4 regions of the Streptomyces sp. NPDC079020 genome follow, and region 4 is predicted to be linked to each of the others. Evidence: riboswitches for the same ligand, from Rfam matches in the RefSeq annotation. Region 4 holds a riboswitch; each other region holds the start of a gene.

Region 1 (7,809 bases), on a different contig from region 4:
CCTGACGCGGCTCCTCGCGGAACGCGGCGCCGAACGCTACGAGCTCCATGCGCGGCATCTCAACCACCAGCTTCCGCGCATGCTGCACACCATCGGCTTCGACAAGGTCTACGAGCGGGCCGAGGGCGCGTACTTCTGGGACTCCGAGGGCAACGACTACCTCGACATGCTCGCCGGATTCGGAGTCATGGGCCTGGGCCGGCACCATCCCGTCGTCCGCAAGGCGCTGCACGACGTGCTGGACGCCTCGCTGGCCGACCTCACCCGCTTCGACTGTCAGCCGCTGCCGGGCCTCCTCGCCGAGAAGCTGCTCACCCACAGCCCGCACCTGGACCGCGTCTTCTTCGGAAACAGCGGTACGGAGGCGATCGAGACGGCGCTGAAGTTCGCCCGCTACGCCACCGGCAGGCCCAGGGTGCTCTACTGCACCCACGCCTTCCACGGGCTCACCACCGGTTCGCTCTCGGTCAACGGCGAGAGCGGCTTCCGGGACGGCTTCGCCCCGCTGCTTCCCGACACCGCGATCGAGCTCGGCGACCTCGATGCCCTGCGGCGCGAGCTGAGGCGCGGCGATGTGGCGGCCCTGATCGTGGAGCCCGTCCAGGGCAAGGGGGTGCACGCCGCGCCGCCGGGCTTTCTGCGGGCCGCACAGGAACTGCTGCACCAGCACAAGGCGCTCCTCATCGCCGACGAGGTGCAGACCGGGCTCGGCAGGACCGGCGACTTCTACGCGTACCAGCACGAGGAAGGCGTCGAACCCGATCTCATCTGTGTCGCCAAGGCGCTCTCCGGCGGCTATGTGCCGGTCGGGGCGACCCTCGGCAAGGACTGGATCTTCAAGCGTGTCTACTCGTCGATGGACCGCGTCCTCGTGCACTCGGCGAGCTTCGGCTCCAACGCCCAGGCGATGGCGGCGGGACTCGCCGTACTCGCGGTGATGGAGGAAGAGGAGACGGTCGCGAACGCCCGGCGCACCGGTGACCTGCTGCGGGAGCGGCTGGCCGCCCTCGTCGACCGCTACGAGCTGCTGCACGAGGTGCGCGGGCGCGGGCTGATGATCGGTATCGAGTTCGGCCGCCCGTCCTCGCTGAAGCTCCGCAGCCGCTGGACCGTGCTCCAGGCGGCCCGCAAGGGGCTCTTCGCGCAGATGGTGGTGGTGCCGCTGCTGCGCAAGCACCGCATCCTCACCCAGGTCTCCGGCGACCATCTGGAAGTGATCAAGCTGATTCCGCCGCTGGTCATCGGGGAGCCGGAGGTGGAGCGCTTCGTGACCGCGTTCACCGACGTCATGGACGAGGCGCACAGCGGCGGGGGACTGATGTGGGACTTCGGGCGGACCCTGGTGAAGCAGGCCGTCGCCAACCGCTGACCGACCACTGAGCGGGTGCTGAACGGGCGGGAGCCGGGCTTCGGGGATGCTTTGCCTCGGAGGTAAGAAATTTGCCTCCGAGGAAAGATCCTGGCCCAATGGAGTCATGAATCCTCCTGACGGAGGGGTGGCCGACGAGCTCCCCGGCGTCGCACCCCGCCTGCGCGAACTGCGCCACGGCCGCGGTCTCACCCTGGAGACCGCCGCCCAGCGGGCAGGGCTTTCACCGGCCCATCTGTCCCGGCTCGAAACCGGCCGCAGACAGCCCTCGCTGCCCATGCTGCTCGGGCTCGCCCGTATCTACGGTACGACGGTTTCCGAGCTGCTCGGCGAGACACCCCCCGAACGTGACGCGATCGTCCGCGGCGGCCGCTTCGAGGGCGCCGAGGCCGACGGCTGGATGTACCAGCAGGCGGGCGGTTCCGGCCGGGCCATGCAGGCCCTGCGCGTCAGGGTCCCGTACGGCGCGCAGGGCGATCTCGTACGGGTCCACCCCGGTGAGGAATGGCTGTACGTCCTCGACGGAACGCTGCGGGTGATCCTGGGGGAGACGGTGCACGATCTCGCCCCCGGCGACAGCGCGCACTTCGATTCGCTCACCCCGCACCGGATCGCGGCCGTCGACCGCGGCGGCGCGGAGCTGCTCTTCGTCCACTCGCTGATGCAGAGCCCCGCCGCCGAACTGTGTCTCGGCAGCGGGATCCACCGGCGCTGACCGGGCCCCGCCCGGTCACCGTCCCCGCTGAACCCTTCGCTTCACCGGCCGTGCGGCCGGCAGAGAGGACTGTCATGTCCGATTCCGAGAACTACGACCCCCTGACCCCGCAGCGGCCCAAGAACTACGACCCGCAGGAACGGAAGATGCCGCGCGGGGTCGTGATCCGGCTCTTCGCCTACCTGGTGGCCGGACACGTCATCGCCGGCTTCCTGTACCTGCTGTTCGCCGTGGCGGGCGGCAACAAGTAACCGCCCCTGCCGGACAGGCCCTACGCCTCGTCCAGCAGCCGCCCGCGCAGCCGCTCCCGTGTCTCCGGGGCAAGGCCCAGCCCCTCGGTGAGGTAGCGGTCCGTGCTTCCCCAGACCTCCTCGATGGTGCCGAAGGCCGCGGCGAGGTACTCGGCGTGCGCGCCGAAGAGCGGGTTCAGCAGTTCGAGGACCTCCGGGGACATTCCGGTCTCCGAGGTGTCCGAGCGTCGCACCCGGTAGCGGCGGTGCGCGTCGTTGGACTTGAGGTAATCGGCCTCGATGGCATCCCGCTCCACGCCCACGGCGAGCAGCGACACGGCTATGGAGAGGCCGGCCCGGTCCTTGCCCGCGGCGCAGTGCATCAGGGCGGGGACGCTGTCCTCGGCCAGGGCGTGCAGTACCCGGCTGTGCTCGGCGGTGCGGTCCCGGATGATCGACCGGTACGAGGTGATCATCCGGTCCATGCCCTTGCTGCCCGAGAGGATCGAGCGCAGCTGGGCGATGTCGCCGTCCCGGACCAGCCGCCAGAACTCGGCGCCGTCGGCCGGGTCGGACAGCGGAATGCTGACATTGCGCACCCCCGCCAGCTCCACGTCGTGACCGTCGAGCCTCCGGTCGGCGTCGTTGCGGAAGTCGAAGACCGTGTGCAGGCCGAGCCTGCCGAGGACCGCCGTGTCCTGCTCCGTGGCGTGCGCCAGGTGGCCGCTGCGGTAGAGCCGCCCGAACGCCACGCGGCGTCCGTCCGTGGTGGGGAGCCCACCCACATCGCGGAAATTACGCACTCCGGTCAGCTCGGATTCTGTCGGCGGGACCTGCGGCACCTGCTGAGTCACGGCGGCTCCTGGGGTGTCTGACGTCGGCGCTGCTCGCCGACGAGGGCACGCTCGTGACGATACGACATCGATTCCTCAGGCAATCATCTCGGACGAGGCACACGGCTCGCCATGCGTACACGCACGGGCATTGCCCCGCACCGTCACCGTGGTCGATGATGTGCGGAACTGTTCGAACGTGAGGGAAATGATGATCGAGACTGGTGACACGGGCCGTACCTGGGTGCTCAGTGGCGCGACCGGCAGCTATGCGCTCCACCTCACCGACCGCGATGAGCTGCTGCATCTGCACTGGGGGCCGCGCCTCACGCCGGCCGCGGCCGAGGCGCTGGCCGCCGAGCCCCTCCCGACCTGCTCCGGCTTCGATTCCCCGCTCGACGGCCACGAGGAGTACCCGGTCGAGGGCGGTCCCCGGTTCGTCCGCCCGGCGCTCTCCGTACGGACCGACGAGGTCAGGGGGACCCAGTGGGTGTTCGGGGGCGCCGGGACGGACGGTGACGAACTCCGGCTGAGCTTCACGGACGCCGCGCACCGCCTCGCGCTGACCCTCCACTACCGGATGCGTGACGACTCCGATGTGATCGAGCGCTGGACCACCGTCACCCACGCCGGCCCGGACGGCCCGCCCCTGGAACTGCTGCGCGCCGACGCGGCGACCTGGACGCTGCCGGCCCGGGAGAACTGGCGGCTGAGCCAGCTGCACGGCAGCTGGGCGGCGGAGTCCCGGCTGGTGCGGTCGGAACTCACGTACGGCGAGAAGATCCTCTCCAGCCGCCGCGGGCACACCGGGCACCAGCATCTGCCATGGGTGGCGCTGGACGCCGGCGGAGCCGCGACCGAGGAGCACGGGGAGGTGTACGGCTGCGCTCTGGGCTGGTCCGGTTCCTGGCGGATCGCCGTGCATCAGCTGCCCGACGGTCTCGTGCAGATCAACGGGGGCGCGGGCTACGACGAGTCCGGCCTGCTGCGGCTCGCGCCGGGTGAGTCGTACACCACACCCGTCTTCGCCGGCCTGTGGAGCCCGGACGGCTTCGGCGGGGCGAGCCGGGCCTGGCACGCCTGGCAGCTGGCCCATGTGATCCCGGACGCCAGCACGCCGCGGCCGGTGCTCTACAACTCCTGGGAGGCGACCGGCTTCGACATCTCCATGGAACAGCAGCGTGCGCTGGCCGTGCGCGCGGCGGAGATGGGCGTCGAGCTGTTCGTGGTGGACGACGCCTGGTTCGGGCGGCGCACCAGCGACCGGGCCGGGCTCGGTGACTGGACGCCCAACCCCGACCGGTTCCCCGGCGGGCTGCGGCCGCTCGCCGACGAGGTGCGCGGGCTCGGCATGCGGTTCGGGATCTGGGTCGAGCCGGAGATGGTCAACCCCGACAGCGATCTCTACCGGGCCCACCCGGACTGGGTGCAGCACTTCCCCGGCCGTACGCGGACCGAGTTCCGCAACCAGCTGGTGCTCAACCTGGCCAGGCCGGACGTACAGGAATACCTGTGGGAGCAGCTTGACGCGCTGCTCTCCAGCGCTCCGATCGACTATGTGAAGTGGGACTTCAACCGCTGCTTCACCGAGGCCGGCTGGCCGGGCGAGGAGTACCCGCAGAAGCTCTGGACCGCCCATGTGGAAGCGCTGTACGCGCTGCTCGACCGGCTGCGCGCCGCGCACCCGGGCGTGGCCTTCGAGTCCTGCTCGGGCGGCGGGGGCCGGGTCGATCTGGGCGTGCTCTCCCGCACCGATCAGGTGTGGACCTCGGACAACACCGACCCGCTGGACCGGCTCGCCATTCAGGAGGGCTTCGGGCAGATTCATCCGGCGCGGGTGATGGCGGCCTGGGTCACCGACAGCCCGAACGTCCAGCTGAACAACCGGGTGAGTTCGCTGCGGTTCCGCTTCGTCAGCGCGATGGCCGGGGTGCTCGGGGTCGGCGGCGACCTCACCGAGTGGAGCCCTGAGGAGCTGGCCGAGGCGCGGGACTGGGTGTCCCTCTACAAGGAGATCCGCCCGGTGGTGCAGCACGGGGCCCTGCACCGGCTCGCGGCGCCGCGCGGCGGGCTGAGCGCGGTGAGCTACGTGCTGGGCGAGGAGGTCGTGGTGCTGATGTGGCTTGAGGCACAGCGGTTCGGCCAGCGGCCGCCGGCCCTGCGGCTGCGCGGCCTGGACGCCTCGGCGACGTATGTCTGCCAGGACACCGGAGCGGAGTACCAGGGTTCGGTGCTGCTGCATCGCGGGCTGCACACCGGGCTGAGCGGCGACCTGGACGCCCGGGTGCTGAGGTTGCGTCAGAAGCGATGACCATGACATGTCCGTAATGGGGCGTTTAATAGAACGTGCCCTATTTATGGGAGAGATGATGGCCCGCTGGTGAGCGGGATCATATCCGTGACGGTGTGTGGTGGCGGCGCCCGGGAGCGATCCGGGCGCCGCGCGGAATGCCAAGATCCGTAATCCACGGAGTGTGACGGGAATTCCGGACCGAAATTGAATCGGGGATTCCGGCAGGCAACCGATGGCTTGTTCCTGTCGTCCTGACTCGTTTACGGTCACCGTCAATCCGGACGGATCGCCTAATCCTGCCGCCGCCCGGAATTCACACCCACCCACACTCGTGTGGCAGGAGCGGGGGACCCAGGTAAGCCGCCGGCCCGGAGAGATCCGGACCGGCTCGGGGTGAAGTCGCCGAGAGCGACCGGGCATCTCCAGCCCGAACCCGACAGCTCACCTCGTAGGCGCCGGAGAGGAATTCCCCCATGCCCGCAACGGGTAAGCACCGTCGTACGAAGACCGGCCCGATCGTCCGCGGTGTCCTCGCCGCAGGGACCGGCGGCGCCGTCCTCGCCCTCCCGCTGATCGGTGCCACCGGAGCGCACGCCGCGGAGAAGGCCGCGCCCACCGCCGCCTCGGTCGCCGCCGCGCACACCGCCCCGGGTGCCGCGGCCACCGCCCACGGCGCCTCGAAGTCCTACTCCGTGGTCTCCGGCGACTACCTCTCGAAGATCGCCGCGGAGCACAAGCTCAAGGGCGGCTGGCAGAAGCTGTACCAGGACAACCGCGAGGTCGTCGGCGAGAACCCGAGCCTGATCTTCCCCGGCATGAAGCTGACCCTCGGCGCCGAGGCGTCCGGTTCCGCCGATGCCGCGCAGTCCGCGCCGGCCCCGTCGAAGGCGGAGCCGAAGAAGGCCGCCCCCGCCGCCCCGGCGGCCCCGAAGGTGCAGTCGGCCCCGAAGGCCGCCTCCTCCGCGGGCTCCTCGGCCCCGTCCTCCGAGGCCGGAAAGTCCACCACCTCCACGAGCACCAGCGCCTCCCAGAGCAACAGCTCCGGCTGGACGACCCCGGTGGCCAACGCCAACGTCACCACCCAGTACCGCGCCTCCGGCGCCAGCTGGTCCAGCGGCTACCACACCGGCTCGGACTTCCAGGCCGCGTCGGGCACCGTCGTCCGCGCCATCGGTCCGGGCACCGTGGTCTCGGCCGGCTGGAGCGGCTCGTACGGCAACGAGGTCGTCATCAAGCACGCCGACGGCATGTACTCCCAGTACGCGCACCAGTCCTCGCTCAGCGTCTCCGTGGGCCAGACCGTCACCGGCGGCCAGCAGATCGGCCTCTCCGGCTCCACCGGCAACTCGACCGGCCCGCACCTCCACTTCGAGGTCCGCACCGGCCCGAGCTACGGCTCGGACGTCGACCCGGTCGCGTACCTGCGCCAGCACGGCGTCTCCATCTGATGGAGCGGTGACGGCCGGACATGAACAGGGGCGGTGCGCGTCGGCGCACCGCCCCTGTCCTTATTCCGGCTTTACCAAAAACTGACCGGGTGGTCTATCTCACCACCCGTCAACCCCGTATTACGGTCGCGTAGGTCACATTCGACGGTGCAGGATATGCGCTTGTGGCAGACGATTCGAGAAACAATCAACCAGAGATCATCGGGTCGTACGCGGCGATTGGCGACAGCTTCACCGAAGGAGTCGGAGACCCCGGCCCCGACGGGGCCTTTGTCGGCTGGGCGGACCGGTTCGCGGTCCTGCTGGCGGACCGGCTCCCGGTCCCCGACACCGCGACGAGCCCGGAGGATCCCGCGCACGGGAATTTCCGGTACGCCAATCTCGCCGTACGCGGACGCCTCCTCGACCAGATAGTCGAGGAGCAGGTCCCCCGCGCCAAGGAGCTGGCCCCCGAGCTGGTCAGCTTCTGTGCGGGCGGCAACGACATCATCAGGCCGGGCACCGACCCCGACGATCTGGCCGAGCGCTTCGAGCGCGCGGTCGCCGATCTGAGCAACGCGGTCGGCACCGTCATGATCACCACCGGGTTCGACACCCGCGGTGTGCCGGTGCTGCGGCACATGCGCGGCAAGATCGCGACGTACAACGTCCATCTGCGGTCCATCGCCGACCGCTACCACTGCCCCGTCCTGGACCTGTGGTCGCTCCGCTCGGTGCAGGACCGGCGCGCCTGGGACGACGACCGGCTGCACCTGTCCCCCGAGGGCCACACCCGCGTCGCGCTGCGCGCGGCACAGGTGCTCGGTGTGGACGTGCCCGCCGATCCGGATCAGGCCTGGCCGCCGCAGGCACAGCGCGGCACCTTCGAGGAACGGCGCGACGACATCCACTGGGCGCGCGAATACCTGGTCCCGTGGATCG
Region 2 (7,809 bases), on a different contig from region 4:
CACCGAGTCCGGTGGACAGGCCCTTGGTCTTCAGGACCTTCTTCAGGGTGTGGTAGATCTCCGCGCCCCAGCGCAGCGCCTCGGAGAAGGACTCCGCGCCGATCGGGGCGATCATGAACTCCTGGATGTCCACGTTGGAGTCGGCGTGCGAGCCGCCGTTCAGGATGTTCATCATCGGAACGGGCAGCAGGTGCGCGTTCGGGCCGCCGAGGTAGCGGAAGAGCGGCAGGTCGGACGCCTCGGACGCGGCGTGGGCGACGGCCAGCGAGACACCGAGGATGGCGTTGGCGCCGAGCGAGGCCTTGTTCTCGGTGGCGTCCAGGTCGAACATCGCCTGGTCGATGAGGCGCTGCTCGGTGGCGTCGTAACCGACGAGCTCCGGGCCGATCTGCTCGATGACGGCGAGGACGGCCTTCTCGACGCCCTTGCCCTGGTAGCGGTTGGGGTCACCGTCGCGAAGCTCAATGGCCTCGAACGCACCGGTGGAGGCGCCGGACGGAACAGCAGCACGTCCCGTGCTGCCGTCGTCGAGGCCAACCTCGACCTCGACCGTGGGGTTGCCCCGGGAGTCGAGGATTTCCCTGGCTACGACGACGTCGATGGACGGCACGAGGCATCTCCTTCTGGGATATGACACTGGTTGTGCAGGGTCACTGTGGCCTTGCGACACGAGCCTAACCGGCTCGGCCCCGTCGGGCGGCCGACCGCCCGTCTCCTGGGACGAAAAAGGACCCAAGAGCCCGCATAACGGGAGGAAGGTCAAGAAATTTACTGGCTGGTAACTACAGAAGTTGAACGCGCGAAGCCGGCCGCACAGCCAAAACACCCCGGCCCGGCGCGCACGGGGTGAGCGCGCCGGGCCGGGGGCGGAGCCGAGGGAGATGCCGCCGGACGTCCCCCTCGGAGGGAGGAGAAGCCGTGAGCCGCTCCGGCCGGAGCGGGAGACGCTCCGGGCCGGGCGGGGACTACTTCAGGTGGAGCTGCTGGCCCGGGAAGATCAGGTCGGCGTCCTGGACGATGTCGCCGTTGAGCTTGAAGACCTTCTGCCAGCCGCCCTTGACGCCTTCCTTCTCAGCGATCTTGCTGAGGGTGTCGCCGGACTTCACCTTGTACTCGCCGTCGCCCTTCTGGACCTTCTGACCGGTCGGGGTCGTCACGGTCTTGGGGGACTCGACCTTGGGGGCGGCCGGGGCGGTGCGCTGCTCGCCGCGGGAGGCGGGCTGCTCGGCCTGGCGCTCCTGCTGCTTCGGCTGGGCCTGCTGCTTCGGCTGGGCCTGCTCCTGCTTGGCCTGGCCGGATCCGGTGTCGACACCCGGGTCCACACCGTCGTTGGTCAGACCGCCGGCGCCGGCGCAGGCCCAGGCACCGGGGCCCTGCATGTCGAGGAGCTTCTCGGCGGTGGCGATCTGCTGGGCCTTGGTGGCCAGGTCGGCGCGGGCGGCGTACTGCGTACCGCCGGCGGCCGCCCAGCTGGACTGCGAGAACTGCAGACCGCCGTAGTAGCCGTTGCCGGTGTTGATGGACCAGTTGCCACCGGACTCGCACTGGGCGACGGCGTCCCAGGTGGAGACGGAGGCGGCGGAGGCGCCGGTCGCACCCATCAGCGGGACGGCGACGGCGGCACCGGCGACACCGGCGAGCGTGGCGACACGGACGGCCTTGGACGGGCGGCGGTGCTTGCCCTTGCTGTTACGCAGCATGGAACTTCTCCTCACCGACGCCTACGAGGTGAGCTGTCGGGTTCGGGCCAAGTGAGTTGCCCGGCCGCGTGTCCTAGCACGCGGCTCCACCCCAAGCCGGTCCTGATCGCACTCGTACGGGACGAGTCGACCGGGCCCGGCGCTTACCTGGGTCCCCCGCTCCTGCCTACGGCGCTTTACGCGTCTGTTCCCTTCGACCGACGGCAGGATTCGGCGTGACGGTCGACGGGGCCCGCGGTGCGAGCGGTTCCGACCGTAAACACAGGCAACCCCCACATTCAAAGATGGACATACCGGTCAATCAGGCCTTACTTGCCATCAGCGGGGGAACGTTTCCGCAGGTCGGGGGCGATATGGGCGGAGCCGGCGGACAGGACACGCCAGTTGAAGCAAAGAGACCCATGTCTCACTTACGCATAAGTGGACATAGGCCTCTGAACTACCCCGGGTTTCGGGGCGTTTTCCCGAATTGGATCAGTTGGCGGCGGCGCCCCGGGCATCGCCGGAAGGAGCCGTTTCCGGGCCCAGGTCCAGGCTCTGGCCGGGCACGATCAGGTCCGGGTCCACTCCGACGGCGTCCTTGTTCGCCTCGTACAGCGCGGTCCATCCGCCGGGGAGTTTCTGTGCGTCAGCAATCGCCCAGAGACTGTCGCCCGGCCGGACGGTGTAGTCGCCGCCGACGGGCGCCGTACCGCCCTCGCGCGCCTCGCCCTCACCGCGGGAGGCGTGCCGGCCGGACTCGCGCCCGCTGTCCCGGTCCGCGGCCCGGCTCTCCTCGGGCGCCGGAGTGCCGCGGTGCTTGCCGCCGGTGCCGTCCGCGCCCTTCGGGGCGTCAGGCGCCGCGGAGCCCTCGGGCGCGGATGTCTTCGGGGAAGGGCTCGCGGGCGGCGCGGAAGGGCTCGACGAGGGGTCGCCCGCCTTGCCGGAGGCGCCGTTCCCGTCCTGCGTACCGCTGTCGGCTCCGTCCGCCTCGTCCGCCGTCCCGCCGTCCGGCAGTCCGTCCGCGGGTGCCGCGTCCGAGGGGCCGGCGGAGGGTGCGGCACCGGGGTCGACACCCGGCAGCGTGCTGTCCGTCGCGAGTCCGGAGATCACCGCGCAGCCGGGCCAGGCCTTCGGGCCCTGGTCGCCCAGGACCTTCTCCGCCACGGCGATCTGCTGCGAGCGGCTGGCGAGGTCGGCCCGGGGCGCGAACGCCGTGCCGCCGTACGCGGACCAGGTGTCCTGCGAGAACTGGAGCCCGCCGTAGAAGCCGTTGCCGAGGTCGGCACTCCACATGCCGCCGCTCTCGCACTCCGCGACCCGGTCCCAGGTCGAGGCTTCGGCGGCGTGCGCGCCGGCCGCGCCGAGCAGCGGGATCGCGATGGCCGATCCCGTCACGCCCGCGGCGACGACGATGGCGGGTGCCTGGCGAGGGCGGCGGTGTCTGCCGTTCGCGGAGCCCATGGAGTTTGCCTTCCGTGCGACTGACTGGTGGGTACTGAGGTGACCGGCGAGTCACGTGACGCCCCGTTCGAGGCGTTGAACGGTGAACCTAGCGGGACTTGAACGTGTGTCACAAGTCGATGCAGCGCAGATCACGTGAAAGTCACAGAGTTGACGCAGCGTCACTTCCGTCGTGCCGCAGTCCCGGGGTGAACTCCACCGGCAGCGTGCGCAGTCCACGCATGATGAGACCTCCACGCCACCGCAAATCGGTCGGTTCTCCCGCAAGTCGCAGATCCGGAAGGCGTCGCAGCAGCGTCGCGATCGCGGCCTGCCCCTCCAGCCGGGCGAGCGGTGCTCCCAGGCAGTAGTGGATGCCGTGCCCATAACCGAGGTGCTGATTGTCACGCCGTGCGAGGTCGAGCGTGTCCGGGTCGTCGAACCGGTCCGGGTCCCGGTCGGCCGCGGCGAGCACGACGAGCACGGGATCGCCCGCGGCGATGTCCCGCCCCCCGAGCGTCAGTGCCTCGGTCGCGAAGCGCCAGGTGGCCAGCTCCACCGGTCCGTCGTACCGCAGCAGTTCCTCGACGCCCGTGGCCAGCAGCTCCGTGTCCCCCGCGTCGAGCGCGCGCTCGAGAAGCGCGCGCTGTCCGGGGTGGCGCAGCAGGGCGTACGTACCGTTCCCGATGAGGTTGACCGTGGTCTCGAATCCGGCGAAGAGAAGGATGAAGGCCATCGCGGCGGCCTCGTTCTCGGTGAGGTGCTCGCCGTGGTCGCTCGCCCGGATCAGACCCGAGATCAGGTCGTCGTCCTCGCCCCCGGCCCCCAGGCCCTCCCGCTTGCGGTGGATGAGCTCCGCGAGATAGCCGCGCATCTTCTTGACCGACCGGGCCACCCCGCCGCGCGGGCCGCCGCCGTGGCGGATCATCATGCCCGCCCAGTCCCGGAAATCGTCCTGGTCCTCGCGCGGAACGCCCAGCAGATCGCAGATGGCGTAGATGGGGAGCGGGAAGGCGAAGTCATGGATGAGGTCCGCCTTCCCCTCCTCGATGAAGTTGTCGATGAGGCGGTCCGTCAGCTCCTGCACGCGCGGCGCGAACTCCGCGACCCGGCGCGGAGTGAACGCCTTGGAGACGAGCCGGCGCAGCCGGGTGTGGTCCGGCGGGTCGATGTTCAGCAGATGCGTCATCAGCTCCGCCTTGCGCTCCCCCGGGATGCCCGTCTTCCCCCTGGCGTGCGCCGGCTCGGCGTGGTGCGCCGGGTTCTTGGAGAGCCGGGAGTCGGCGAGAGCCTGCTTGGCGTCCGCGTACCGCGTCACGAGCCAGGCCTCGACCCCGCTGGGCAGCGTCGTCCGGTGTACGGGACTGTGCTCGCGGAGCCATGCGTAGGCGGGGTACGGGTCGGTGGCGAACTCCCAGGTGAAGAGTTCGGGGGCGGGGGGCACGGGCGCGGGGGCCGCGTCTCCGGGGGCGCCGGGGGCGTGCGGGCAGACGGGAGCAGGAGCGGGCGCTGGGGCGTCGGCTGAGGGCTCGGCGGCGTCGGAGTGCGCGGGAGCGGAGGCGTCGGAGTGCGCGGGAGCGGAGGCGTCGGCGGGGGGCTCGGCTGAGGGCTCGGCGGGGCTGGCGTTCACCCCTCGACGTTATCCGGGGCGGCGGCACGGCTTCTTCGCAGCTCGGCGAGGATGTCCCAGGTCGAGGCCGGGCGGTCCACGGCCTCGATGTCGTTCACCGCGTAGGCAGGGCTCCGCCGCAGCTTCTCACGGACTGCCGAGACCACGTGGCCCCCTTGGGCGACGGCCGCGGCCTCGACGTCGTCCGCCACGTTCCTGCCACTCTGCCGCAGCTCCTCACGGATGGCGTCGACCGCATGATTGCCGACTTCCGCGGCCCTGCCGAACCATTCCTCCGCCTCGGCGTACTGTCCCTCGTCCCACAGCATGATCGCGAGTGCGACAGCGGCGTAGTAGCTGCCCCGTGCGTGGCCCTCCTCGAACCAGCGCCGTGCCTCCTGCGTCTCGCCCCTGCCACGCAGCACGTGGGCGAGGTTGGTCGCCGCGCTGGGGCTGCCTCCTTCGGCCGAGGCCTGGTAGAGCCGTTCGATCTCTGGGTCGGTCGGGTCCCGCTCGGCCAGGAGCAGCGCGAGGTTGTTGCCCGCCCGGGACGTCGCGGCCGGGTCGTCCGTATTGGCGAGGGCCCTGCGGTACAGGGCCTCCGCCACCTCCGGCTCCTGCCAGTCGTGGAAGACGTTGCCGAGGCCCGCCGCGGACGCCTCGTGCCCGTTCTCCAGGGCCTGGACGTACCAGCGGCGCGCGCCATGGGTATCCCCTGCCGCCACCGCCACATCGCCCAGCCGGTGCGCGGCCGCACCGTCGCCTGCCTGCGCGGCCAGCGTCAGCCAGTGCGCCGAACGTTCGGCCAGGGCCGCGCCGAGCTCGCGCTGCGCCCCCGCATCTCCCGCCTCCGCCGCGGCCTCCAGATACGGGATCGCCGCCGCCGTCTCGTCCCGGGCGGCCAGCGCCTTCCCCACCAGGGCGGCAGCCTCGGTGCTGCCCGCGTCCGCCGCCCTGCGGAACCAGCCCTCCGAGGCGGCCTCGTCACCGAACTCCCCATCGATCCGGCCGAGCACCATCAGGATGTCCGGGTCACCGTCCGCGTCCGGCTCCAGCGCCGCGTGGGCCCGCTGATGGACGTCGGCGCGGAGCGTGCTGACACCGCGCACCACTTCGAGGGCGAGCGGCCACATCCCCAGGGGCACCGGGGAGGCGAAGCCCGGCGCCCGGTCGTGTGCGTCCGCCACCAGGGAGTGGTAGACCCGCCAGGTGTTCTCGCCCCGGCCCGCCACGAGCATTCCGGTCACCCCGTGCCGGACGCCGGACGCCCAGGCGAGGGCGTCCACGAAGCTCTCCCGCTCGGCCCGGACGTACTCCGCCCCGTACAACCGGTGCGCCCGGCGCAGCACGTCGAGCGCGAGATCGTCACCGGCCCCGCAGCGGGCCAGGTCGATCGCGGCGCGCACCAGCAGATGTCCGCGCGGGTGGGCGTTGGCGCGGCGGGCGCGACGCCATTCGTCCGCGAGCTCGGGGCCGATGGCCAGATACTCGGTGACGCCCTGGTCGTTGCCTGCGTAGTACGCGCCCACCAGCCGGCGGTCGGACATGTTCTCGACCAGCCTCGACATCTCGCCCAGGCTCCATTCCCGGCTCAGCTCGACCGGTTCCACGCCGATCAGCACCCGGGCGCTCGCGGACGTGCCGAAGCGGTGTACGTCGTACGCCTCGTCGCCCATCGTGGCGATCACCGGCGTGCTCCGCGCGGCCAGGTCGGCGAGCACCGCCGCGGTCAGGCCGTTCTCGCCGAGGTGGCCCTCCAGGTCGTCGAGCCACAGGACGGCGTTCTCGCCGTGCCGCTCGCGCAGGACGGCGGGCAGGCCCCGCAGGTCGGTTCCGGGCGGGGGTGCGTAGATCCGCGTCGTGCCGGAGAGGTTGCTGAACAGTGCCGCCCAGGCCGTCCTGGTCTTCCCCGACAGCGGCTCCCCGGTCACCAGGACCAGCCCGCCGGACCGGGCCGCCTCCCGGACCAGCGCGCCCAGCCGCGTGTCGCAGTCCCGTCCCGTATATACGGGCAGGACGGGCTCTTCGGGGAGCTTGCGGCTGCGCCGCACGCCGAGGGCGACCGGGTCGGCCCGGCCGAGCTGCGGCCAGTCGGTGACCGGGGGCGGGACGTGGTACGCGTGCGGTCCGAAGTAGTTGTTGTTCTGTACGCCATTGCCCTGGACGGGGCCGGTGAACACGCCGTCCCGGAGATCGGAGCGGTGGTCGCCGGACGGGGCGCGGAAGCCGGAGCTGTTGTCGCCGCCGAATCCGTCGTGGCGGATCGTCCCGGACTGGATCACGGGGCCGTGGACCGTACCGCCCGACACGGCGTCCGGCCCGCCGTTGCCGCGAGCCGGTGCTGAGGGTTCCCGGTCCGTTTCAGCACGGTACAGAGCCTTCACCAGCGCGGTCAGGAGGAGCGGACGTTCCAGGTTCTCAAGCATCGCGTACATGGCCGACCTGGTCGTATTGGCCCCGCTCGGGTGCTCGCCCAACGCGAACCGGAAAACGGCCAGGTCGTTGTCGGAGAGGCCGGGGCCACTCTCCGGACCCAGCAGGACGGCCGCCCTGAACTTCTCCCACTCCCCGCCCGCCATCACCCGCATCAAGTCATCGGCCAGCGATTCCAGTTCCGCGCTCACGCCCTGTCCCCCACACCTCGAACGGCCCTGGCATCACCGTACTAACGGGTGTTGCCCTCCGCTGCCAGGATCGCGTCCCGGTAGGCACGGGCGGCGGCGCGCAGGGCGGCCTCCGGGTCGATGCCGTCGCCTTCGGCGCGCACGGCGAGGGCGAGGAGTTCGTATCCGATGGAGCCGCCGGTGGAGCCGTCGGCGAAATCTCCCGTGGAATCTCCCGTGGAGTCGCCCGTGGAGTCGCCCGTGGGCAGGGCGACTTCGAGCCCGGCGGTACGGACACGGCTGCCGAGCTTGGCCGCGAGGGCCAGACCGGGCTGGCCGAGGGGAACGCCGTCGGTGACCGAGTCGCGCTGCTTCTCGATCGCCTTGGTCCGCAGCCAGTGCGCGCGGACGTCCTCCGGGGTCTCGGCGGTCGCGTCGCCGAAGACATGCGGGTGGCGGTGGATCAGCTTCTCCA
Region 3 (7,809 bases), on a different contig from region 4:
CCGTGCAGCACCAGCAGCCGCAGCCGGCCGTCCCGGTTTTCGAGGAGCGACGGCTCGGCGAGATCCTGGGCGCCGTTCCGGAGCGTGGCCAGTGGCGGTACGCGCCGCGCCGCGTCGGCATGGTGTGGCGGAGCAAGGCGTTCCGCGCCGGTGCGGTGATCGTCGCGCTCGCGCTGTGCGGGCTGGTGATCCTGTCCCTGGTCCGTGAGCAGACCGGCTCGGAGGGATTCCTCGTCGGGCTGGGGCTGGCCGTGCTGCCCGTGCCGCTGCTGATGGCGGCCTTCCGCTGGCTGGACCGGGTCGAACCGGGCCCCTGGCGCAATCTCCTGTTCTCCTTCGCCTGGGGTGCGTGTGCCGCCGCGCTCGTCGCGATCATCGCGAATTCGTTCGCGACGCGCTGGATCGCCACGGCCACCGCCGACCCGGCGAGCGCCGACACCCTCGGCGCCACCGTGATCGCCCCGATCGTCGAGGAGAGCGCCAAGGCGGCCGCCGTACTGCTGATCTTCCTGTTCCGGCGGCGGGAGTTCAGCGGCATCGTCGACGGCATCGTGGTGGCCGGATTCACCGCGACCGGCTTCGCCTTCACCGAGAACATCCTCTATCTGGGCAACGCCTTCGGCGAGGACCAGCAGCTGGGGGTGACGGGGCTCGGCTCGATGACCGCCGGGACGTTCTTCGTCCGGATCGTGATGTCCCCGTTCGCGCATCCGCTGTTCACGGTGCTCACCGGCATCGGCTTCGGCTTCGCCGCCGTGGGCGCGCGCCGCCACCGGGTCCGCCGGATCCTGCTGCCGGCGCTGGGCCTGCTCCTCGCGATGGGCATGCACGCCCTGTGGAACGGCTCCTCCGCCTTCGGGCCGTACGGCTTCTACGCGGTGTACGGGATCTTCATGGTCCCGGCGTTCGGGCTGGTGACCTGGCTGGCCGTCTTCACACGCCGGCGCGAGCTGCGCACGCTCTCCGCCGAGCTGCCCGCGTACGCGGCGGCCGGCTGGCTGACCCCGGTCGAACCGCTCGCGCTCTCCTCGATGCGGGCGCGCGGCATGGCCCGTGATCTGGCCCGCCACTGGCACGGCCACCCCGACCGGGCCCGCGGCCGGGCGGCGGCGCGGGCGGTCGCCGAGTACGAGTCGTTCGCGACGTCCCTGGCCGGGCTGCGCCGCAGGGCCCGCCTGGACTCGGCGGGCCCGGACTTCGCCGGGCGGGAGCGGGAGCTGCTGCACCACCTGTGGCAGCGCCGGGAGATCGCCGGTCCGGCTCTGACGTACGCGGCCCACGCCACCGTCCGGCCGCACACATACCCCCGCCACCCGGTCGCGCCGCACGGCGGGCAGTTCCCGCAGCAGCAGTACGGGCCCGCGTACGCGTCTGCGGAGCCGGGTCCGTACGCGTCTCCGGGGCCGGGTCCGTATCCGCACGCGACACCGGGGCCGCACGCGACACCCGGGCCGTACGCGACACCCGGGCCGTACGCGACACCGGATCCGCAGCAGTACGGGCACGCGGGACAGCCGTACGCGGGTCGGTTCCCGCCCCAGCAGTACGGGCCCGCACCGCACGCGACCCCGCCCCAGCAGTACGGCGGCCCCAACCCGTATCTGCGCCCCCCGCAGTAACCGTCGGCGCCCCCGCACCCGGCCGGCGGGACCGGGCCGGCCGGGTGCCGGGCCAGCCGGGTGCCGGACCGGCCGGGTGCCGGACCGGGTGCCGGGCCCGGCCGGTCCCGCCGTGGATCAGGCCGACGCCTCGGTGAGCGCGGCGATTTCCTGGTCCGTCAGGTGCAGGCCGGCCACCGCGACCAGTGCGGGCAGCTGCTCGACCGTGCGGGCGGAGGCGATCGGTGCGACGACGGTCGACCGCGCGGCCAGCCAGGCCAGGGCGACCGTCGCGATCTCGGCCTCGCGCTCCCGCGCGATCGTGTCGAGCGCCGCCAGCACCCTGCGGCCCTGTTCCGACTCCAGGTGCCGCCCCGCGCCCTCGGCCCGCGGGCTGTCGACCGACGTACCCGGACGGTACTTTCCGGTGAGGAAGCCCGAGGCCAGGGCGAAGTACGGGACGGCGGCGAGCCCGGCGCGGGCGGCGGTGTCCTGGAGGGCGCCCTCGTAGGTGTCGCGGGAGACCAGGTTGTAGTGCGGCTGGAGGGCGACGTAACGGGCCAGGCCCTCGCGCTCGGAGAAGTCCAGGGACGCCCGGAGCCGCTCCGGGCTGATGTTGGAGGCGGCGATCTCGCGCACCTTGCCGTCCTTCACCAGCTGGTCGAGGGCCGTGATGATCTCCTCGACCGGGACGGTCTCGTCATCGAAGTGCGTGTAGTACAGGTCGATGTGGTCGGTGCCGAGCCGGCGCAGCGACTCCTCGGCGGCGGCCTTGACGGTGGTGGCGGAGAGCCCCTTGTACGAGGGGTGGGCGCCGACCTTGGTGGCGACGACGATGTCGGACCGGTTGGCACGCGAGGCGAGCCACTTGCCGATGACGGTCTCCGACTCGCCGCCCTCGTTGCCGGGGACCCAGGCGGAGTAGGAGTCGGCGGTGTCGATGAAGTTGCCGCCGGCCGCGGCGTACGCGTCCAGCACCGCGAAGGACTGTGCCTCGTCCGCCGTCCAGCCGAAGACATTGCCGCCGAGGGCGAGGGGGAAGACCTGAAGGCCGGAGGAACCGAGCGGGCGAAGAGACGTCACAGAAGTCATGCAGAGTTCAACGAGAGCACCCTGTGACGCTATTCCACGACAACGGACCGGCAGCCCTGACGTCGGGGGGTGTGCGTCAGGGCTGCCGGGGTTCGGGGGCGCCCGGTGAGGGCGCGGTGGGAGAGCGATGCGGGGGCGGAAGCGGGGACGGGGCCCGGAGCCTGCCGGGCGACCTCCGACCGGAGGTCACCCAACGGGTCCTCAGACCGTGAGTCCCTTGCTGCGCAGCCAGCTCATCGGGTCGATGGCCGAGCCGCCCGGGGTGTGGACCTCCAGGTGGAGGTGGGCGCCGGTGACGTTGCCGGTGGCGCCGACACGGCCGATGGTGTCGCCCGTGCTGACCTTCTGACCGGCCGACACGTTCATCGAGGACTGGTGGCAGTACCAGACCTCCGTACCGTCATCGAGCACCAGGACCGTGCGGTAGCCGTACGCGCCGGAGTATCCGGCGGACTTCACCGTGCCGCTGTGCACGGCCTTGACCGGGGTGCCGCTCTGCGCCGCGAAGTCGAGCCCGGTGTGGTGGCCGGAGGACCACATCGTGCCGGACTGACCGTAGGTCGAGGTGATGCTGTACGAGGAGGTCGGCAGCGCGTAGCTGGCGGCGAGCTTGGCGAGGCGCTCGGCCTCCGCCTTCTTCTTCGCCGCTTCCTCCGCCTTCTTCTTCTCGGCGGCGACCTTGGCCTCGGCCTTGTCCTGCTGCTTCTTGGCCTCGGCGGCGGCCTTCTCGGCTGCCGCCCTCTCCTCCGCGGCCTTGGCCTCGGCGTCGGCGCTGGCCTGCTGCTGCTCGGCCTGCTGGAGGATGCGGGCGCGGAGTGCCTCGCCCGGGTCGGTCGCGCCCTGCTCCGCCTCGGCGTCGGTGATGCCTGCGGAGGTGAGCGGCGCGGTCGCGACCGGCTTCTTGTCCTCCTCGTCGGAGAGGAAGGAACCCACGCCGGGAAGGGACTTGGCGTCGGGGAGACTGGCCGCGAGGGAATCGGGAAGAGATATGGAGACCGGCGGCTTGCTCTGCGCGGTGGCCATGCCGCCCGCTCCGACGGCCGCGATGACACCGACCCCGAGGACGGTGGAGCTACGGGCGAGTCCCCGCTGCTTGGCTACGCGGTGCCTGCCGCGCACGGGCCGGATGGACTCCTCGGTGGGATTCCATTCCTCCCAGGTCCTGTCCGGGTCACCGAAGTTGCCGGTGGCGAAGGGTGACGGGGCCTCGGGGGCAGGCTTGTTGGACGCCACGTGGGCGCACTCCTTTCCTTCCTTCTCGCCTACCGGGTTAGCTGACGGGTTCGGAGCAGGAAGGTCTCCTACGGGCCCCTCCGTCTCTGACGAGACACAGGTGTCCGATTCACCCCATGTAGGTGGTTCCCCGGTTCCCTTGCGGGATTCGGCGCTCGCGCACGGTGCCGCCTCTTGCGACGACTGGGACGACCGCGCTGCGTTATCGAACGTTAATAGACGGACGGCTCCTATTCCAAGCTCTTCCCGTTGATCGTTCGCGACTTTGGCATGGACTTACAGGGTGCAACCGGCTCGAATCGGACGAGTAGAGCACGATTGGATCACTACTTGGTTTCTGACATTGCGTCAAATGTTATGCGGAGCGGCGTCCTTCGACTACGCACCGTGGTATCGCCCGGCAACCGGCGCGCGCCCGTCCCCGCGTCCCGTCCGCATGTCACGCCCACAGGACCCGCCCCCGCGTCCCGTCCGCATGCCCCGCTCATTCATCGCCCCGGCCCACGATCCTCACGGTCGTCCGGCGTTCCGGCTGTCCCTCAGCGGGCCTTCCCACCGCGAGAAGTGCCATGTCGTCAGTGGACCGGCCGCCGGTGTGCAGCCGGACGTCGTCGGTGAGCGCGGAGAGCAGCTCCTCGGGCCCGGGGAAGATCCGGCCCCGCAGCCGGGCCGCCGGGTCGTAGAAGGCCCCGGACGCGTCCCGCGCCTCGGAGAGGCCGTCCGTGAACAGCAGCAGGGTCGCCCCCGGCGGCAGCCCCCACTCGTCGGCCCGGTCCGGCCACGCACCCAGGTTCATCCCGAGCGGCAGCGCGGGCACGGTCGGCGACAGCACCTCCAGCGCCCCGTCCGCGTGGAGCAGGATCGGTTCGGGGTGCCCCCGGTTGACGATGCGCAAGGAGAGGGAGCCGCGCGGAATCTCGACGAGCACCGCCGTGATGAACCCTTCCATCGCGTCGAGCCCGCCGCGCCGGGTGCCTTCCCGCGCCAGCGCCCGTTCCAGCCGCTGGGCGACCCCCTCCAGCGAACGCTCCTGCTCGGCGGCCTCCCGGAACGCGCCGATGATCACCGCCACCGCCTCGACCGCGTCGAGCCCCTTGCCCCGTACGTCCCCGAGCACCAGACGTACGCCGTGCGGGGTGTCCGCCACGGCGAACAGGTCACCGCCGACGAACTCGTCCGCCTGGGCCGCCTCGTACCGTGCGGCGACATGCAGTCCGCCGATGCGGTCGTCCGGTGTCGGCAGCACGGCCCGCATGGCGGTCTCCGCGATGAAGCGCGCCGAGGCCAGCTGCTCGTTGCCGCGCCGCACGACACCGTTGATGACGAGGGCGAGCACCGAGGCGGTGAGCACGGTGATCAGCTCGGTGACCGGAGCGGCCCGGGTCAGCGTCCCCGCGTACAGGTGCAGCACGAGGACGGCCAGGACCGAGGCCACGCCGGTCCGGACGGTGCTGGCCAGGCTGAAGAACGGGGCGGCCATCAGCGGCGCCGCCACGAACAGCGGTACGGCGGTGAAGGTCGGCGGGGTCCCGACGTCGAAGAGCAGCCCGCCGCCGATCATCAGGGCGGGCAGCGCGCGGACGAACCGGCGAGCCCCGACGCCCCCGGCCGGCCCCCGGCCACCACCGCGGGCCGGGAAACCGAAGGAGGGGAGCACGCGCCCGCGCACCGGAAAGGCCGAACGCCAACGGCTCCGGGCGCCGGGCAGCCCGACAGGTCTCCCGCGCCGCCTGTCCCGCTTCCCCACCTGTGCACTCCTGCCCGGTCCATCCACGGCTGCGGACCGTACCGCGCCCCGTCCAGGCTTGCCGGAGCCGCGCCGTGCGGCGACTCCTCATCGGCCAAAGGGGGGAGCGTGCGGGGCCGGGGCCTCCGGAGGTCAGTCGGAGAGCCGGTGTTCCGCGTAGATCGTCAGCGCATCCCGTACGAAGGCGGCGGTGCCGTCCCCGTACCGATCGTAGTTCTTCGCGAAACGCGGATCGGCGGCATACATCTCGCCCAGCCCCTTCACATACGCCCTGCCGGGCGCTTCCGCATCCGCCAGCCAGGCGCAGTGCCGCCGCGCGATGTCCTGCACCGCCCCGCTGCCGGCGGCGAGGCCGTCCTCCCTGGCCCGCCCGTAGTCCCGGGCGATGGACTCGTGCTCCGCCAGGTGCGCCTTCCGCCCCGCCGCGCCCAGCGAGCGCCACCACCGGTCGCCGCGCTCGTACGCGTCACGGCCCCAGCGCTCGGTCACCTCCTGCTCGTGGACGGTGTGATCGAAGCCGTCGAGCACTTCTTCCGCCATGAGTTCCCTCCCCTCCTCCGTCTTGTGGAGAGTGGTCCGCACCGACGCGATCTGCCGCCCGATGCGCTCCCGTTCCTGCTCCAGCAGCCTCAGATGCGTCCGCAGAGCCACGGCCGTGTCCCGCTGCCCCTCCAGCACGTCCTTGATCGCGGGCAACGGCAGCCCCAGCTGCCTCAGCAGCAGGATGCGCTGGAGCCGGACGAGGGCGTCCTGGTCGTAGTAGCGGTAGCCGTTGCTCCCGACCCTGCTCGGCATGAGGAGACCGAGGTCCCCGTAATGCCGGAGCGTGCGGCTCGTGGTGCCGGCCTTTCTGGCGATTTCCTGGATGGACCACTCCATGCGGGAAAAGCTAGATCCTTACGTTGCGTCAAGGTCAAGCCGGAGGACGCGGCACGCTCGAAGCCGGCGGATACGCAGCACGGACCCGGCGGATGCGGCACGCACGGACCCGGATACGGCACACGGGTCCGGAAACGACTCGGGCCCGGCACGCTGTATGCGTACCGGGCCCGGTCCTTCAGTAGCGGGGACAGGATTTGAACCTGCGACCTCTGGGTTATGAGCCCAGCGAGCTACCGAGCTGCTCCACCCCGCGTCGTTGAATGCAACTCTACGGCATGCCGGACGCGCTCCTGACCACCTGGCACTTCGGACCTCCGGCACGACCCCCTCGCCGCGGCCCTCGCCGCGGACCTCGCCGTGCGCGCGCCCAGTGCGCCGGACGTCCATGTGCCGCCACCGCCCGGGGTGATCGGCCGTGCCGGGGTGATCGCCGTGCCCGGGGGGCCGGAGAATTGCGGGACCCGTGGACCGGCGAGAGGCTGGTGATACAGCCTTGCGGTGTCCGACCGCACCCGCGGCTCCCGGGGTGCCGAATCGCCGGCGTACGTCCGGCCGATCAGCGACAGACGGCGGGGGAAGGAGCCGGGTGTGTGTCGCGGTCCGCGCCACACCGAGGAGAAGGCCATGGACGGTGCCACGCTCGAAACCATGAGAACCGCGTTGCGCGGACCGGTGATCGGCCCCGAGGACCCGGACTACACGCAGGCGCGCACCATCTACAACGCCATGATCGACCGTCGGCCCTCGGCCGTCGTGCGGTGCTCCGACGCGGCCGACGTCATGGCCGCGGTGGACTTCGTACGGGAACACGGTCTCGAAGCGGCCGTCATGGGCGGCGGACACAGCGGTGCGGGCCTGTGCCTGGTGGACGACGGGGTCACCATCGACCTCTCGCCGATGCGCGGCGTGCGCGTCGACCCGGCCGCGAGGACGGCACAGGTCGGCGGCGGCGCCCAGCTCGGCGACCTCGACCACGCCGCCCACGCCTTCGGCCTCGCCACCCCGGCGGGCATCATGTCGACGACCGGCGTCGGCGGCCTCACGCTCGGCGGCGGGCACGGCCACCTCACCCGTGCGTACGGGCTGACCGTGGACAGTCTGCTCTCCGCCGACGTGGTGCTCGCCGACGGCAGCTTCGTCACCGCGAGCGGGACCGAGAACGCCGACCTGTTCTGGGCGCTGCGCGGCGGAGGCGGGAACTTCGGCATCGTCACCTCGTTCGGCTTCCGGCTGCACCCGGTGGACACCGTCGGCGTC
Region 4 (7,809 bases):
CCGAACGCACAGCGACCGGGACCCGGACCCTGGACCCGTACTCCAAGCTGCTGTCCGAGCGGATCGTCTTTCTCGGCACCCCGGTCGACGACACCGCGGCCACCGACCTGATCGCGCAGTTCATGTATCTGGAGTACGCCGAGCCGGACCGGCCCATCTCGCTCTACATCAACTCCCCCGGCGGCGAGTTCAACGCCATGGCCGCGATCTACGACACCATGCAGTACCTGGCGTGCGACGTGGAGACGTTCTGCCTCGGCCAGGCCTTCTCCAGCGCCGCCGTGCTGCTGGCGGCAGGCGCGCCGGGCCGCCGACATGCACTGCCCGGCGCCCGGGTAGTCATCCGGCAGCCGACGCTGGACGAACCGGTCCGGGGCCAGCCGTCCGATCTCGAAATCGAAGCACGCGAACTGATGCGGGTGCGCGAGATGCTCGCGGCCATGCTGTCCCGTCACACGGGCCGGTCCACGGAGCGGATCACGGCCGACATCGAGCGCGACACCATCCTCGACGCCCGAGCCGCCCAGGCGTACGGGCTCGTGGACCACGTCATGGAGAACCGCGGCCCGTCCCGGCCGCCGCACCCCCCGAGGTGAACCGACCATGCTTCCACCGGAGTACCCGCCGCTCCCCGCGCTGACCCGCGCCGAGGGGGAGTTCATCGACTGCTACCTGGAAGTTCTCGACCAACTGGGCCGGATCAACCCGGCCCGCGGCAGCGACACCTATGGCGCGCTCCGGGCCGCGCAGGCCCTGGCCTCCCGGGCCGCGGCGCTGCGCGACGCGCTGACGCTGATGCACGAACGGGGCGAAGCGCAGATCCACGCGGCGACGCTGGCGCGGGCCCTGCGCCTGCTGGACGGGGAACGGCGCGCCGGGCGCGTCACGATGCCCCCGCCACCGGCGAGCTGACCGGGCCCCGCCGCCGGTGAGCTGACAGGCCCCCGGCCCGACACCGGGCCGGGGAGTCCGCCCCGGCCGACGCCCGGCACCACGCCCGGCACAGAGCCCGGCACCACATCCGCACCGGCTCCCGGCTCCCGCTCACGGGGAGCCGGGACCTCGCTGTGCCTCGCCACGCCTCGCCGCGCTCGCCACGCCTCGCCGCGCTCGCCACGCCTCGCCGCGCTCGCCACGCCTCGCCGCGCTCGCCACGCCTCGTCGCGCTTCGTGCGCTCCTCCGCACCCCGACGCACCTCACCGCGTCCGCCCCGCGACACGCCCGGCCAGGAGATCAGATTTCCTCCCTCGTTCGGCGTAGTCAGTCCCCCTCGCGAGGGACAGCCCAACTTGCGCTCAGCGCGTGGACAGCACGCGGAATCTGACGTTCCGTCGCTGGTGCGAGGGTGGTCGATCAGCCCGGCCGAGGGCCGAAAACGGGCTCGTCCACCCGAACGGATCAGTCGTGACGACTCTCACAAATCGCTGTTTCAGCTCGGAAATCCGGCACTTCGTGAGTCAAGATCCCTGGGACGACAAGCCCCCGCCACCGCGGCGGGGCGGTCCGGGCGGACGCCGAGTCCTGCCGCTGCCCGGATGACTGGTCGACAGAAGTGGATCGGCAGGAGTGGAGGACCCGAGCACAACGGGTCGGCCGGGCAACCGGTCGCCCCTCGGGGTGAAGCCGCACACTGCGGCCGGGCAACTTCGCCAGCCCGAACCCGACAGGTCATCCTTCACAGGCGGCTGACGAAGGGTTGCGCATGACTGCGCAGGTACATGTCCCGTCTCTGCTTACCCGGGCCGGTACGGCCTCGGTACTCACCTTGGCCGTCGGCTCCGCCATGCTGGCGCCGGGCCTGGTCAACGAGGCCGAGGCCGCCACGCACTCGACGAAGGCGCTCAAGGTCGCCGCGTCCAAGAAGGGATCGCCCTACAAGTACGGAGCGTCCGGTCCGCGCCGGTTCGACTGCTCGGGGCTGACTCTCTACTCCTTCAAGAAGGCCGGCAAGAAACTCCCCCGTACGGCCCAGCAGCAGTACAACAAGACCCACCACATCTCGAAGTCGAAGCGGAAGAAGGGCGATCTGGTCTTCTTCCACTCCGGCCGCAGCGTGTACCACGTGGGCATCTACGCGGGTAAGGGGAAGATCTGGCACTCCCCGAAGACCGGGGCGGTGGTCCGGCTGGAGAAGATCTGGTCGAACAGCGTGTGGTACGGACGGGTCCGTTGACCCACGGCCGGACCCGCTTCAGCGCAGCAGCGGTCCGGTCACCAGTACGAGCCCCAGTGCGGTGAGCGCCGCGCCGCTGCCGCCCTCGATCGCACGGGCGGTGCGCGGCCGGCGCAGCCACCGCCCCAGCCGGTCCACCAGCAGGGCCACGGCCGGGAACCAGACGAGCGCCAGCGCCACAACGACCGCCGCGAGCAGCAGGGTCCTGGGCAGCGGCGGCTGCCCGTCCGGCACGAACTGGGGCAGCAGGCTGAGGAAGAGCACCGGCGCCTTGGGGTTCAGCGCGTTGGTCAAGAAGCCCTGCCGCAGTGAGCGTCCCAGCTCCCGCTGCGCGGGGCGGGCCTCCGGTTTGGCCGTCCGGTCCGCCTCGGCGGGCCGCCGTCGCAGCGCGAACAGGGCGCTGAGGCCGAGCCAGAGCACATACGCGCCGCCCAGGAGCTGGACCGTGCGGAACAGCACGGGCATGGTCACCAGCACCGCGGCCAGGCCCGCCACGGCGAGCGCGGTGTGCACCACGAGCCCCCCGGCGACACCCAGCGCGGTGGCGACCCCGGAACGGCGCGAGGCGAGTGCGTTGCGTACGACGACGGTGAAATCGGCGCCGGGCAGCGCGACCATTCCCGCGGCGACTCCCGTGAAGGCGAGCAGTTGTGCGTCCATGGTTACACCCTGGACCGAAAGAGCCTTTAGCGTGTACTTGCAATCTTCTGGGTCTGCCAAAAGGAACGCTTAATGTACGACCCCACACGGCTGGCGGCGCTGGTGGCGGTCGCCGAGGCCGGATCGATCACGCGTGCGGCCGCGCGCCTGGGCTACACCGCGCCCGCCCTCTCCCAGCAGCTGGCCAAACTGGAGCGCGAGGCCGGTGCGGCGCTCCTGGTCCGTCATCATCGCGGGGCGCGGCTGACGGCCGCCGGTGAGCTGCTGGCGGGCCGGGCCCGACGGGTCCTGGACGAGCTGGACCAGGCGCGGCACGAGCTGGCGCAGCTGGCCGGGCTCTCCGGGGGGCGGCTGCGGGTCGGCACGTTCACCACGGCCGGAATCCATCTGCTGCCGCCGGTCCTGAGCGCGTTCCGGCGCGCACATCCGGACGTCGAGCTCGCCGTGACCGACTACGAGCCGCCCGGGGGAGTCACCGCGGTGGCTGCCGGAGAGGTCGATCTCGCCCTGACCCATGCGTACGAACCGGCGGCCGCGGGCCCCTTGCCCATGGGCGTCGTCGTCGAGCCCCTCCTGGTCGAGGAGCTGGTCCTGGTCACCGCGGTCGGCCACCGGCTCGCCGAAGGGACGGGCCGCCTGCCGGTCACCGAGCTGGCGGGACGGCCGCTGATCAGCAGCGCGCCCACGCATCCGCCCCGGCGCGGGGTGGAGAGCGCCCTGGCCGAGGCCGGCGCCACCCCGGCCGTGGTGTGCGAGTCCCCCGGCTACGCCCTGGTGTGCGCGCTGGTCAGCGCCGGGATCGGGGTGGCCGTGGTTCCGGAGATGGTCGCCGCGATGTCCCCGACCCCGCTGGCTGTGCGCCCGCTCGATCCGGCCGCCTTCCGCCGGACGATCTCCGTCGCGCACCGGGGCGACCGGGCGACCTCCGCCGCGTCGACCCTGCTGGCACTGATGCGCAGCGGATTCGGACGGGGCGCGGCGGCGCGGTAGGCCGGGGCCCGGCCCGGACCCCGGAGCCCTGCCCGGGAGCACGTGGCCCCGGCACGCCCGCTCGCCGTCAGCCCTGGCCCGGAACGGTCCAGGGCAGGGCGATCCAGACCGTCTTGCCTCCGTCGGGGGTGGGAGTGACGGTGAGCTGTCCCCCGTACTCCTTGGCCAGGGCCCGGATGATCACCATGCCGCGTCCGTTGTCCTGCTGGACGGCGGCCGGCAGCCGCTGGGGCCAGCGGGGGTGACTGTCCGTCACACCGAGATGCAGCTCCTCCTCCCGGTCCAGCCGGAGGTCCACGGTGAAGGTGGGTGACAGCCCGAACGTGTGCTGTACGGCGTTGGTGGCAAGCTCCGAGACGATCAGCCGGATGGAGTCGGCGATCTCGGTGTCGTCGGCCAGACCCCATTCGGCCAGTATCCGGGCGACATACCTGCGGGCCGAGGAGACCGAGACCGGATCACTCGGCAGGGTGACGGTTGCTTCTTGATGATCTGCCATGGCGACGCCGTCCCTTTCCAGCCCCGGCCGAACCGCGATCGGCCGGGATTGTGCTTCGCGCCAGATTGCCACTGATGCTGCCCTCTGTAACGACGATCGGCCAAGATATGCATATATCTGTCGCTCAAAGCGGTGAACTCCGCCCCGGCGGTACTCGAACGCGCGGCACACTGACCTCTCTGCGGGCCGGAGCCGTGCGGGCCCGGCTCTCCCTGCACAGCGGAAGGAGGCCGGCATGCTGCACGGTCCCGTGGTACGCCGACGCAAGCTCGGAGAGGAGTTACGCGGCCTGCGCCATGCGTCCGGGCTGACGAGCCGGGACGCGGCGCGGCTGCTCGGCTGGCACCAGTCGAAGGTGAGCCGTATCGAGACCGGTGCCAGTGGGGTCTCTCCCGCCGACGTGACCCGGCTGCTGGACGCGTACGGCGTGCGCGACGCCCAGTTGCGCGCGCTCCTGGAGGTGCTCGCGGGTTCGGCGGGCGGCGGCGGAACAGGCTGGTGGCACGCGTACCGGGGGCTGATCCCTCCCCAGTACCGCGACTTCATCAGCCTGGAGTCCCAGGCGAGGACCGCGCGGACGCTGGAGACCTCGGTGGTGCCCGGACTTCTCCAGACCGCCGCCTACGCCCGCGCGGTGACCCGGTCCTCACTGGACGGGCTGCCGGCCGGACAGCTGGATTCCCTGGTGGAGGTACGGCTGACCCGGCAGGCCGTGCTGCGGGCGAATCCGCCGCTGCACCTGACGGCCGTACTCGACGAGGCCGTCCTGCGGCGCGAGGTGGGCGGTCCCGAGGTGATGAGGGACCAGCTGCGCCATCTGACCCAGGTGGGTCAACTGCCCCACGTACAACTTCAGTTGCTGCCGTTCAAGGTAGGGGGTTACATCGGCATGACCGGCCCTTTCGTAATTTTCTCCTTTCCGAACATTTCTGATCTGGATGTGGTCGTTCTTGACCACTTGACGAGTAGCCTCTATCTGGAGCGGAAAGAAGACCTTGAGGCGTACAGCTCGGCCTTCCGCACCTTGCAGGCTCACGCGCTGTCGCCGGAGCGTTCGTTGGATCTCATCGCCGCGATCAGCCGCGGCGGCCAGGGGGACTCCGGCTGACCGGCCGTGCTCCCCCGCGCACCTTCCGACTGCCCGAGGGAGCATCATGTCCGACCGCCTCGCACAGCCCGCGTTACGGTGGCGCCGCAGCAGCCGCAGCACCGGAATGAACAACTGTGTGGAGACCGCGCCGCTCGACGGTGAACACCTCGCCGTACGGGACTCCAAGGATCTGGACCGGACTCCGTTGCGGATCTCCGCGACGGCCTGGACCTCGTTCGTTACGGGGCTGCACGACCGCCCGGTCAGCTGACCGGAGCGGTCTTCGTCCCGGGAGCGGTCCGTACGACGGCGTCCACCGCGGCCGCGACCTGCTCCCGGGTCAGATCGGCCCGCGCGGTCAGCCGCAGGCGGGAGATTCCGTCCGGCACCGACGGCGGGCGGAAACACCCCACCGCGATCCCGGCCGCGCGGCAGTCGGCCGCCCACCGCACGGCCGCCTCCGCGGACGGCGCGCGTACGGAGACCACCGCGGCATCGGGCCGGACGGCGGTCAGCCCGGCCGAGGTCAGCCGTTCGTACAGGGTGAGGGCGACCTCCCGGGCCCGGTCCGCGCGCTGCGGTTCGCGGCGCAGCAGCCGCAGCGCGCCCAGGGCGCCGCCCGCCGCCGCGGGGGCCAGTCCGGTGTCGAAGATGAACGTCCGGGCCGTGTTGACCAGATGATCGATGACCCGGGCCGGGCCGAGCACGGCGCCGCCCTGGCTGCCGAGGGACTTGGAGAGGGTGAGCGTGGCCACGATGCCCTCGCCGCCCGCGAGTCCGGCGGCGGCGAGCGCGCCGCGCCCTCCTTCCCCGAGCACCCCCAGACCGTGCGCGTCGTCGACGAGCAGTGCGGCGCCCTCGGCCCGACACATCTCGGCCAGCGCGGGCAGCGGGGCCGCGTCACCGTCGACCGAGAAGACCGAGTCGGTCACGGCGAGCGCCCGCCCGCCGTGCGCGCGCAGCACCTTGCCCACCGCTTCGGGGTCCGCGTGCGGGACGACGGCGGTCTCGGCCCGGGAGAGCCGGCAGCCGTCCACGATCGAGGCATGGTTGCCCGCGTCGGAGACGATCAGCGAGCCCTGGGCGGACAGGGCGGTGAGGGCCGCGAGGTTGGCGGCGTAGCCGGAGGAGAGCACGAGGGCCGCCTCGAAGCCGCAGAAGCGCGCCAGTTCGTGTTCGAGTTCGGCGTGCAGTTCGGTGGAGCCGGTGACCAGCCGTGAACCGGTGGCACCGGCACCCCAGCTGTGCGCCGCCGCGGCGGCGGACCCGGTGACTTCGGGGTGCCGGGTGAGGCCCAGATAGTCGTTGCTCGCGAGGTCGAGGAGCTCCGGACCGGCGGGGCGCGGGCGGAGCGTCCGGACGAGGCCCGCCGCCGCGCGGCGGCGGGCCTCGTCATTGATCCAGTCGAACGGGGCGAAGGGCATGAGCCGGTCCCTTTTGTAGGCAGCTCACAGACCCTAGCCGGGGGCGCAGCAGGTCAGGGTGTGGCAATACACACACCCTGACCCTGCTCTCCTGTCTGGTTCCTCCTTGGCTGAAGACCGTGCCGTAGGCCAGGATCATCGCCATGGACCTGCTGCTGAACACGCTGGTGGACAAGGGGCTGCGGCGCGAACTGCCGACCCGCGAAGAAGCGCTCGCCGTGCTGGCGACCTCCGACGACGAACTGCTCGACGTGGTGGCCGCAGCCGGCAAGGTGCGCCGTCAGTGGTTCGGGCGACGCGTGAAGCTCAACTATCTGGTCAACCTGAAGTCCGGTCTCTGCCCCGAGGACTGCTCCTACTGCTCCCAGCGGCTGGGATCGAAGGCCGGGATCCTCAAGTACACCTGGCTCAAGCCGGACGAGGCCTCCAAGGCCGCGGCCGCCGGGGTGGCCGGCGGGGCGAAGCGGGTCTGTCTGGTGGCGAGCGGACGCGGGCCGACGGACCGTGATGTCGACCGGGTGTCGCAGACCATCGAAGCGATCAAGGAACAGAACGAGGGCGTCGAGGTCTGCGCCTGTCTCGGTCTGCTCTCCGACGGACAGGCCGACCGGCTGCGGTCGGCGGGCGCCGACGCGTACAACCACAACCTCAATACGTCCGAGGGGACGTACGGCGACATCACCACCACGCACACCTACGCGGACCGGGTGGAGACCGTCCAGCAGGCTCAGGCGGCGGGGCTCTCCGCCTGTTCCGGGCTGATCGCCGGCATGGGCGAGAGCGACAACGACCTGGTCGACGTCGTGTTCTCGCTGCGCGAGCTGGACCCGGACTCGGTACCGGTGAACTTCCTGATCCCCTTCGAGGGAACCCCGCTCGCCAAGGAGTGGAACCTCACCCCGCAGCGCTGTCTGCGGATTCTGGCCATGGCCCGCTTCGTCTGCCCCGATGTCGAGGTGCGGCTCGCCGGGG

The links. Region 4 has a riboswitch for cyclic di-AMP ahead of ACIGJO_RS24865 (C40 family peptidase). Riboswitches for the same ligand answer to the same signal wherever they lie in the genome.
Region 1: it holds a riboswitch for cyclic di-AMP, as region 4 does, so the genes downstream of both, ACIGJO_RS16640 (peptidoglycan DD-metalloendopeptidase family protein) here and ACIGJO_RS24865 (C40 family peptidase) in region 4, are expected to answer to the same signal.
Region 2: it holds a riboswitch for cyclic di-AMP, as region 4 does, so the genes downstream of both, ACIGJO_RS23840 (transglycosylase family protein) here and ACIGJO_RS24865 (C40 family peptidase) in region 4, are expected to answer to the same signal.
Region 3: it holds a riboswitch for cyclic di-AMP, as region 4 does, so the genes downstream of both, ACIGJO_RS33055 (M23 family metallopeptidase) here and ACIGJO_RS24865 (C40 family peptidase) in region 4, are expected to answer to the same signal.

The regions. Positions count from the first base shown of each region.
Region 1 covers NZ_JBITUB010000007.1:117,006-124,814, reverse strand. Annotated here, with positions in the region: gene ACIGJO_RS16665 (aspartate aminotransferase family protein) at 1-1,369, shown strand, start outside; gene ACIGJO_RS16660 (helix-turn-helix domain-containing protein) at 1,476-2,084, shown strand; gene ACIGJO_RS16655 (DUF6126 family protein) at 2,159-2,335, shown strand; gene ACIGJO_RS16650 (tyrosine-protein phosphatase) at 2,356-3,168, opposite strand; gene ACIGJO_RS16645 (alpha-galactosidase) at 3,359-5,458, shown strand; cyclic di-AMP (ydaO/yuaA leader) riboswitch at 5,751-5,908, shown strand; gene ACIGJO_RS16640 (peptidoglycan DD-metalloendopeptidase family protein) at 5,914-6,888, shown strand; gene ACIGJO_RS16635 (SGNH/GDSL hydrolase family protein) at 7,053-7,809, shown strand, end outside.
Region 2 covers NZ_JBITUB010000011.1:198,441-206,249, reverse strand. Annotated here, with positions in the region: gene eno (phosphopyruvate hydratase) at 1-610, opposite strand, end outside; gene ACIGJO_RS23840 (transglycosylase family protein) at 966-1,700, opposite strand; cyclic di-AMP (ydaO/yuaA leader) riboswitch at 1,704-1,884, opposite strand; gene ACIGJO_RS23835 (transglycosylase family protein) at 2,175-3,143, opposite strand; gene ACIGJO_RS23830 (cytochrome P450) at 3,286-4,566, opposite strand; gene ACIGJO_RS23825 (tetratricopeptide repeat protein) at 4,749-7,355, opposite strand; gene ACIGJO_RS23820 (nucleoside triphosphate pyrophosphohydrolase) at 7,397-7,809, opposite strand, start outside.
Region 3 covers NZ_JBITUB010000024.1:67,539-75,347, reverse strand. Annotated here, with positions in the region: gene ACIGJO_RS33065 (PrsW family glutamic-type intramembrane protease) at 1-1,619, shown strand, start outside; gene ACIGJO_RS33060 (aldo/keto reductase) at 1,737-2,681, opposite strand; gene ACIGJO_RS33055 (M23 family metallopeptidase) at 2,892-3,923, opposite strand; cyclic di-AMP (ydaO/yuaA leader) riboswitch at 3,935-4,087, opposite strand; gene ACIGJO_RS33050 (PP2C family protein-serine/threonine phosphatase) at 4,408-5,580, opposite strand; gene ACIGJO_RS33045 (TipAS antibiotic-recognition domain-containing protein) at 5,803-6,549, opposite strand; tRNA gene ACIGJO_RS33040 (tRNA-Met) at 6,732-6,805, opposite strand; gene ACIGJO_RS33035 (FAD-binding oxidoreductase) at 7,177-7,809, shown strand, end outside.
Region 4 covers NZ_JBITUB010000012.1:128,334-136,142, reverse strand. Annotated here, with positions in the region: gene ACIGJO_RS24875 (ATP-dependent Clp protease proteolytic subunit) at 1-596, shown strand, start outside; gene ACIGJO_RS24870 (hypothetical protein) at 604-912, shown strand; cyclic di-AMP (ydaO/yuaA leader) riboswitch at 1,514-1,700, shown strand; gene ACIGJO_RS24865 (C40 family peptidase) at 1,704-2,174, shown strand; gene ACIGJO_RS24860 (LysE family translocator) at 2,193-2,834, opposite strand; gene ACIGJO_RS24855 (LysR family transcriptional regulator) at 2,907-3,824, shown strand; gene ACIGJO_RS24850 (ATP-binding protein) at 3,892-4,323, opposite strand; gene ACIGJO_RS24845 (helix-turn-helix domain-containing protein) at 4,559-5,431, shown strand; gene ACIGJO_RS24840 (DUF397 domain-containing protein) at 5,478-5,684, shown strand; gene ACIGJO_RS24835 (8-amino-7-oxononanoate synthase) at 5,677-6,837, opposite strand; gene bioB (biotin synthase BioB) at 6,981-7,809, shown strand, end outside.